Regions from separate parts of the Pantoea sp. X-Soil-YNGN-775 genome, predicted to be linked through region 2. Evidence: riboswitches for the same ligand, from Rfam matches in the RefSeq annotation. Region 2 holds a riboswitch; each other region holds the start of a gene.
What was found. Region 2 has a riboswitch for thiamine pyrophosphate ahead of tenA (thiaminase II). Riboswitches for the same ligand answer to the same signal wherever they lie in the genome.
Positions count from the first base shown of each region.

Region 1: linked by a shared signal. The riboswitch ahead of thiC (phosphomethylpyrimidine synthase ThiC) and the one ahead of tenA (thiaminase II) in region 2 are both predicted to bind thiamine pyrophosphate.
Region 3: linked by a shared signal. The riboswitch ahead of thiB (thiamine ABC transporter substrate binding subunit) and the one ahead of tenA (thiaminase II) in region 2 are both predicted to bind thiamine pyrophosphate.
Region 4: linked by a shared signal. The riboswitch ahead of thiM (hydroxyethylthiazole kinase) and the one ahead of tenA (thiaminase II) in region 2 are both predicted to bind thiamine pyrophosphate.

Region 1 is NZ_AP035945.1:238,225-240,422, reverse strand. Features, by position in the region: gene nudC (NAD(+) diphosphatase) at 1-58, opposite strand, end outside; gene AC6I8I_RS01080 (Rsd/AlgQ family anti-sigma factor) at 148-654, shown strand; TPP riboswitch at 808-908, shown strand; gene thiC (phosphomethylpyrimidine synthase ThiC) at 994-2,198, shown strand, end outside.
Region 2 is NZ_AP035946.1:352,728-354,925, reverse strand. Features, by position in the region: gene AC6I8I_RS21585 (6-phospho-beta-glucosidase) at 1-550, shown strand, start outside; TPP riboswitch at 674-776, shown strand; gene tenA (thiaminase II) at 858-1,553, shown strand; gene AC6I8I_RS21575 (ABC transporter ATP-binding protein) at 1,550-2,198, shown strand, end outside.
Region 3 is NZ_AP035945.1:687,223-689,420, reverse strand. Features, by position in the region: gene sgrR (HTH-type transcriptional regulator SgrR) at 1-801, shown strand, start outside; TPP riboswitch at 837-939, shown strand; gene thiB (thiamine ABC transporter substrate binding subunit) at 985-1,971, shown strand; gene thiP (thiamine/thiamine pyrophosphate ABC transporter permease ThiP) at 1,947-2,198, shown strand, end outside.
Region 4 is NZ_AP035945.1:2,658,053-2,660,250, reverse strand. Features, by position in the region: gene AC6I8I_RS12510 (hypothetical protein) at 199-906, shown strand; TPP riboswitch at 1,113-1,208, shown strand; gene thiM (hydroxyethylthiazole kinase) at 1,243-2,040, shown strand; gene thiD (bifunctional hydroxymethylpyrimidine kinase/phosphomethylpyrimidine kinase) at 2,027-2,198, shown strand, end outside.

The DNA.
Region 1 (2,198 bases), on a different replicon from region 2:
TCTGCTCGTGGCTGACAATCCACCATCCAGCGTCTACGCTTGAGATTTCGCATTGCATTTATTTCGTCATCCTTAGCGTCAACTCGCACGCTGAAGTCCTGATGTTAAGTGTGTAGATAAACAACTATAACTCACATGGAGTTAGATATGCTTAACCAGTTAGACGTCCTGGCCGAACGCGTAGGTGGCAGTAACGAACTGGTCGATTCGTGGCTGGAAGCCCGTCGCCAGCTGTTAGTAACCTATTATCATCTGGTCGGACTTAAACCCAATAAAGAAGCCCTGACCCGCCTCGATGAGCAGGCGCTGGATAACTTTTGTCATGGCCTGGTCGATTATCTTTCCGCCGGTCACTTTAGTATTTACGAACGCATCATCAGTGAGATGAGCGGTGACAGCCCGATGATCGCGGCAGCCCAAATCTATCCCCCGCTGGAAGCCAATACTGAACGCCTGATGCAGTTGTATGATGGCCATCTGCAGCAGGCGATCGATGACGATAACTGCATGACGTTCCAGCAGGCGCTGTCTGAAGTCGGTGAAGTGCTGGAGGCGCGCTTTACGCTGGAAGACAAGCTGATCCAGCTGGCGTGGGATAACCACCTGGCACCACCACCGGTGGCCAATGACAGCCAGATTGCTCGTCCGGCATAAGGTTAAACGCAGGTAAAGGGGTTGTGATTCAGTTGCAGCCCTTTTATGCTGAAGGGGTTCTGATGGCCGAGGCCAGAAGAACCCATTTTTTTCTGTTTGAACGTTAAGGTTTTTCGTCTTCAGCGGGCGCTCTGCCAGCCGCAGCGTAAAACCGCATTCTTGTCGGAGTGCCCAGTTGGGCTGAGACCGTTAATTCGGGATCCGCGGAACCTGATCAGGTTAGAACCTGCGAAGGGAACAAGAGTAAATATTATCGGTACGCCAGTCTTTTGCACTGCCCGTGCTGTTACTCCTTCCGAACTCCGGACAAGCATCATTCCCACTTACTGGAAGATTGCTATGTCTGACTCAAAAATGACCCGTCGTGAACAGCGTGCCCTGGCGCAGGAATTTATCGATTCACTGCAAGGCGGCAGCGCATTTCCCCGTTCTGAACGCATCTGGATTACCGGCAGCCGGCAGGATATTCGCGTGCCAATGCGCGAAATCAGGCTCAGTCCGACCCCGGTCGGCGGCAGTAAAGAACAGCCGCTGTATGAGCAGAATGAGGCGGTGCCGGTCTATGACACCGCCGGTGCCTATGGCGATCCCGCCGCGCAGATTGATCTGCATCGTGGACTGACAAAGTTGCGGGCGGGCTGGATCGAAGAACGCAACGACAGCCAGCCGCTGCCACAGCGCAGTTCAGACTATACCCAGCAGCGTCTGGCGGATGATAGCCTCGATCACCTGCGCTTTGACGCGCTGCCCACGCCGCGTCGCGCCCTCGCCGGCCGTTGCGTCACGCAGCTGCATTACGCCCGTCAGGGCATCGTTACGCCGGAGATGGAGTTTATCGCCCTGCGGGAGAATATGGGCCGTGAGCGAATTCACAGTGAGGTGTTACTGCAACAGCATCCGGGCCACAGTTTTGGCGCGCATTTGCCAGATAACATCACCCCGGAGTTTGTGCGTCAGGAAGTGGCGGCAGGCCGGGCGATTATTCCCGCCAACATTAACCATCCTGAATCGGAACCGATGATTATCGGGCGTAACTTCCTGGTCAAGGTGAATGCCAACATCGGCAATTCAGCGGTCAGCTCGTCGATTGAGGAGGAGGTAGAAAAACTGGTCTGGTCGACCCGCTGGGGCGCCGATACGGTGATGGATCTCTCTACTGGCCGTAATATTCATGAAACGCGCGAATGGATTTTGCGTAACAGCCCGGTGCCAATCGGCACAGTGCCGATTTATCAGGCACTGGAGAAAGTGAACGGCGTGGCCGAAGCGCTCAACTGGGCAGTATTCCGCGATACGCTGCTGGAACAGGCTGAGCAGGGCGTTGACTACTTCACCATTCATGCTGGCGTGTTGCTGCGCTACGTGCCGATGACGGCAAAACGGCTGACCGGCATTGTCTCGCGCGGCGGCTCGATCATGGCGAAATGGTGTCTGTCGCATCATCAGGAGAGCTTCCTCTATCAGCATTTCCGCGAAATCTGTGAAATCTGCGCGGCCTACGATGTCTCACTGTCGCTGGGCGATGGTTTACGCCCTGGCTCGAT
Region 2 (2,198 bases):
CGACGGCGATGCTGAGATTCTGAAAAACAGCGTCGATTTTGTCTCGTTCAGCTACTACGCCTCGCGTTGCGCGTCAGCAGAGATGAACGAGCTTAACAGCAGCGCCGCCAACGTGGTGAAATCTCTGACCAACCCGCATCTGACGCGCAGTGAATGGGGCTGGGGCATTGATCCGCTTGGCTTACGCATCACCATGAATATGATGTATGACCGCTATCAGAAGCCGCTGTTTCTGGTCGAAAATGGTCTGGGCGCACGGGATACCTTTAATGACGCCGGTGAGATTGAAGATGATTACCGCATCAGCTATCTGCGTGAACATATCCGGGCGATGGGCGATGCGATTGCGGACGGTGTGCCGGTGATGGGTTATACCAGTTGGGGCTGCATCGATCTGGTTGCCGCCTCGACCGGCGAAATGAGTAAACGTTACGGATTTGTTTATGTCGATCGTGACGATCTGGGCAACGGCACGCTGGCGCGCAGCCGGAAAAAATCGTTCTGGTGGTATAAAAAAGTGATCGCCAGCAATGGTGAAGATCTGGAGTGACGCTGTCACCTTGTATCGACAGAACAGGCTATTCTGGTCAGCCGACCCGCAGCAGTAAGCGGGCGGCTGGTTGAGCTGGACTGCGGCGTGCCGTTGTATTCAGCAGATAATTATCGTATAACAAACGTCTCCGAGGGGTGTCCTGTAATGGGCTGAGATGGCACAAGCCGAACCCTTTGAACCTGATCTGGGTCATGCCAGCGAAGGGACGGGTCGGCAACGTTTCTGCATCATTTTCTGCGTTTTTGCCTGTTCTTCATCGTATGCCCGGATCTCCTTATGTTAACGAACCGTTAATGGAGATCCTATGTCACTTGCGCTTTTCGACACCGGCTTTTATGGCCGCCTGCGTCACCAGGCGGGCGATCACTGGCACGCCTACGTGTCGCACGATTTTGTGCAGCAGCTCGGCCAGGGCCAGTTGCCTCCCGCCGCTTTTCGTCATTACCTCACCCAGGATTATCTGTTTCTGCTGCACTTTGCCCGCGCCTATGGGCTGCTGGTCAGTAAACTGCACGACCCGGCAGCGTTACGTGCAGCAACGGCATCTCTCAACGCCATCGTCAATGAACTGCCATTGCATGTGGCTTACTGCCAGCAGTGGGGGATCAGCGAAGCCGTGCTGGCCAGCCAGGCCGAAGCCGTTGAAACAATCAACTACACCCGTTACGTGCTGGACGTCGGCCACAGCGGAGATGCGCTTGAGCTGATGACCGCGCTAATGCCGTGCGTTGCCGGCTATGCTGAAATCGGCCTGACGCTGTTACACCATCCCGCGACGGTGATCGCAGGCAATCCTTACGGCGCCTGGATTCAGAATTACGGCGATGCCGATTATCTGGCCGGTGTTCGCGCGGCGTTGAATCTGTTTGAAACGCTGGCCCAACAGCGCGCCGGGGCTGAGCGATTCGACCAGCTGGCGACGATATTCACTACCGCCACCCGGCTGGAATCCGACTTCTGGCAGATGGGCCTCGACCCGCAACTGACGTCATCCCAATGAGCCGTTCAACGCTGTTATCACCGCCGGGCATTTCTGTACGTCAGCTCAGGCTGGATTTGGGATCGCATCGGTTGTTCGACTCACTCGACCTGGAGATCCCCGCCGCGGCCTTCACTGCGCTGCTGGGTGCCAGCGGCGTCGGGAAAAGTAGCCTGATGCGCGTCATTGCTGGCCTGACGCCGCCGACATCCGGGCTGGTCAGCGGCAGTGATGGCCTGCCGCTGGCCGGGCGGATCGCCTGGATGGGCCAGCAGGATTTGCTCTATCCGTGGCTGAGCGTGGAGCAAAACGTCTGCCTGGCCAGTCGTCTGCACGGCGAAAAACCGGACCGCGACTGGGCGCAGCATCTGCTGGCGCGGGTTGGTTTGACTCGCTACGCAACGGCCCGGCCCGCCACCCTGTCTGGCGGCATGCGGCAGCGGGCCGCACTGGCGCGCACCTTATATGCACGAAAGCCGATTGTCCTGATGGACGAGCCCTTTTCCGCGCTCGACGCGCTGACCCGCAGCCAGATTCAGACCCTGGCCGCCGGGGTGCTGGCGCAACATACCGTGTTGCTGATCACTCACGACGCGGCGGAAGCCTGCCGACTCAGCCATCATATGCGGGTGCTGACCGGCTCAGGCATTGAACCCTGCCCGCCAT
Region 3 (2,198 bases), on a different replicon from region 2:
GATTATTTTGGCTTTCGCGCGCTGATTGATGACGTCTCTATCTGGGTACTGCCGGATATCAGCGATGAGCTGGTCTACGCAGGTGTGCGCCTGCAGGGCGACGGCGCGGATGAGATCCAGGAAGAGAGCCGGCTGGAAGAAGGCTGCTACTATTTGCTGTTTGATCAGCGTTCGGAAAAAGGCCGTGACGAGACGATACGGCGCTGGGTCAGCTATCTGTTCAATCCCATCGCCCTGCTCAACCACGCCGGCGTCGGCTATCAGCGTTACTGGTTTCCGGCCTATGGCCTGCTGCCGCGCTGGCATCACCGCCGCGATCTTACCCCGGTCGAAAAGCCGCCCGGCCTGACTCACCTGACGCTCACCTGGTACAGTCAGCACGTTGAGCACGAAGGCATTGCCAATGCGTTGCGTCCGCTGCTGGCGCAGCACGGCGTTACGCTGGAGACGCGTGAAGTCAGTTACGAATGCTGGCATCAGGGCGAGGCCGACAGCGATATCTGGCTCGGCAGCGTGAACTTCACGCTGCCACTGGCCTTTTCACTGTTTGCCCAGCTGTATGAGATCCCGCTGCTGCATCACTGTTTGCCGATCGACTGGCACGCTGATGCCGCCCGCTGGCGTGAAAAAGCGCTGCCGCTGGCCGAATGGAGCAAGCGGTTAGTGGAAGAGGCCGGTCTGCATCCGCTGTTCCACCACTGGCTGCTGCTTGAAGGTCAGCGCAGCATGCGCGGCGTGCGGATGAATACCCTCGGCTGGTTCGATTTTAAATCTGCCTGGTTTGCGCCGCCCGCGCTGTAACGCTTTCGCGCTGACGCTGAAATGACTAGAATGTGACGTTCTCAACGGGGTGCCGCCTGCTGACCGCAAACGGCTGAGAGAGACCCGTCGAACCTGATTCGGTTAATACCGACGTAGGGATTTGAGAGGCCTGCTGCTCAGATCCTTTGCGACTCATCCCCTATTCTCCTGAAGGAGCGCAAAGTGTTTAACAAAGTTCTGCCACTGCTGCTGTTACTTTCCACCCCGGTACTGGCTGCCAAACCGGTTCTGACGGTTTACACCTACGACTCCTTCTCCGCTGACTGGGGCCCCGGTCCGGCGGTCAAAAAAGCCTTTGAAGCGCAGTGCGATTGCGAACTGAAATTTGTCACGCTGGAAGATGGCGTGTCGCTGCTGAATCGCGTGCGAATGGAAGGCAAAAACAGCAAAGCGGATGTGGTGCTGGGACTGGATAACAACCTGCTGCAGGCGGCGCAAAAAACCGGTCTGTTTGCCGCCAGCAAGGTCGATACCGCGCAGCTGACGCTGCCGGGTGGCTGGCACGACAGCACCTTTGTTCCGTTTGATTATGGCTATTTCGCCTTCGTCTATGACAAAACCCGCCTGAAAAATCCGCCGAAAAGCCTGAAAGAGCTGGTAGAGAGCCCGGAAAAATGGCGGGTCATCTATGAAGATCCGCGTACCAGTACCCCGGGATTAGGTCTGCTGCTGTGGATGCAGAAAGTCTATGGCGATCAGGCCCCGCAGGCATGGCAAAAGCTGGCGCAGAAAACCGTGACGGTCACCAAGGGCTGGAGTGAAGCCTACGGTCTGTTCCTGAAAGGCGAAGGCGATCTGGTGCTGAGCTATACCACCTCGCCGGCCTATCACATCATCGAAGAGAAAAAAGAGAACTACGCCGCCGCACCGTTTGCCGAAGGCCACTATCTGCAGGTCGAGGTTGCTGCGCAGTTAGCCAGCAGTAAACAGCCGAAACTGGCGCAGCAGTTCATGCAGTTTATGGTCTCGCCGGCGTTCCAGAACACCATCCCGACCGGCAACTGGATGTATCCGGCGATCAAAACCACCCTGCCTGCTGGCTTCGCCACGCTGCAGGTGCCCGCCACCGCGCTGCACTATTCGCCGGAAGAGGTAGCCAGCCAGCGCTCTGGCTGGATTAGCCAGTGGCAACGCGCCGTCAGCCGCTAATGCCGCGCTGGCTGATCCCCGGGTCGCTCGCCACGCTGCTGTTAATCAGCGTGGCGCTGTTCGCCTTTATCTCGCTGTGGAATGCCGCGCCGGTCACCGACTGGCGTAGCGTGCTGCTGGATGAGTACCTGCAGCACGTTGTGGCGTTCTCCTTTGGTCAGGCGCTGCTCTCCGCCCTGCTGTCGTTGCTGCCTGCAGTGCCGCTGGCGCGCGCCCTCTATCGCCGC
Region 4 (2,198 bases), on a different replicon from region 2:
GACGCTTCTTGCTACAAGCGAACTTCAATTAACAGTCTCAAAAGCTGTGTTCCAGAACGTTTGGCGCAATGCCGGATAAATCAAATTACCGTAAAACGGTAACCCCTACTAAATGCCATCCACAAGGAGGGCCACATATCCTGCTCGCTACCAGCGATAGCGGAGGATTTTATATACCCATTTAAAAAGGAGAAAAACATGGCAAGAACGAAAGGTGCAGTGGCAAAGGGTGTGGATAATAAAGCGGTGCGAGCATTCCTGCTAAAGCATAGCTCATTATCTGAATTACCTCAGATTGTGGAAGATTGTATCTGGGGGGCGATGGGGCAGGAGAAGGAATCGAGAGGTTATAGTGGCGAACGAATCATAGCGATCTTGAAACGGCTTGATTGCATTGATACACCCACGGTATTTAAGCAGATGTGGGATTACAATATCTCGCAAGGTGATTGGACAGCCCCTTCCAGACGAAACACCCAGCGTATGACAAAAGTGCTGAGGTGTGCGTCGGACGCTATTTATCATCACGCCAGATTGTCACGACGGAGCGAGTCTAAACATCAAGAAATTTTCAATTTGACTGACGATGAACGTGAAAAGATACGTTCTTGGGTTAAGGCATGCGAATGGTGGAAGGTAAAAGAATTGCTCTCTTATTGCGGGAAGAGAATGGTTCGCCATCAACCTCCGATATTAGAGTATACAGAAGATAATTTGGTGAGATTAACAACCTCAATGCCTACCACAATGAGGCCATCGATACGCCTTTCTTGCCCATTAAATATCAATGAACACATCAACGACCATCAGCCAGCAACTATGTTCACCGTCAAAGGTAGCAAAAACTTGCAGCCACTTATTGATGAGATTGGTTTGCACTATGCTCGTTTACGAAGTGCAGCCTGAGCGCTTGCCTGAGAATGCAAATTCCAGCCGGGAATATCCCGGCTTTTTTGCATCTTTTCCACCTCGTTCCATTAATAACTTGGGACACAAGCTGGGATACTTTATGGGATTTGTACAGTTTTTAGAGCTTGTTTGTTGGACTTCCCGCTGGCATTATCCTGATCAGGGATTAACGGGACGTTAATCGCAAGTAGTTGATTTTGATTTTAAATGACTCGGGGTGCCCCTCTAATACAGGGCTGAGATACACCCGCTGACCTGATCTGGATAATGCCAGCGTAGGGAAGTCTGATGCCTGACCGCATTCGCCTTCTTGTTCGCCGGTTGGGAGCTATGATGACACATCAATCTCAACACCTTTCTGCTGCGCAATTCGCGCCCATTCTGCACCGTTTCCGCCGTCAGTCACCGCTGGTGCACTGCATGACCAACGACGTGGTACAAAACTTCACCGCCAATGTGCTGCTGTCGCTCAACGCTTCGCCAGCGATGGTGATTGATGCGGAGGAAGCCGCGCAGTTCAGCGGCTTTGCCGATGCCTTACTGATAAACGTCGGAACGCTGACCGTTGAGCGCCAGCAGGCGATGCAGGCGGCAGTCACGGCCGCCAGGCAGGCGGGAACGCCCTGGACACTGGACCCGGTGGCGGTCGGCGCACTGACGCTGCGCACCACTTTCTGCCAGCGGCTGCTGAGCCAGCAGCCGGCGGTGATCCGCGGTAACGCGTCAGAGATCATGGCGCTGGCGCAACAGGCCAGCGGCGGACGCGGAGTGGATAGCCTGCATCAGGCGGATGCAGCGCTGGAGGCTGCCCGGCAGCTGGCCCGCGACTATCAAACGCTGGTGATTGTGACCGGCGAAGTAGACTACGCCACCGACGGCCAGCGCACCTTTGCCATTCGCGGCGGCAGCCCGTTAATGACGCGGGTGGTCGGTACCGGCTGTGCGCTGTCGGCGGTGGTAGCCGGCTTCAGCAGTCTGAGCGGCGATCGGCTGCTCAACGTTGCCAGTGCCTGTCAGGTGATGGCGCGGGCCGGTGAACAGGCGGCGGCAAGCTCAGCCGGCCCCGGCAGTTTTGCCACAGCATTTCTTGATGCGCTCTGGACGCTGGAGGTTGACCATGAAACGCATTAATGCACTGACCATCGCCGGGACCGATCCCAGCGGCGGGGCAGGGATTCAGGCCGATTTGAAAACCTTTTCAGCGCTGGGCGCGTATGGCACCAGCGTGATCACCGCGCTGGTGGCGCAAAATACCCGTGGCGTTCAGTCGGTCTACCGGATTGATGCAG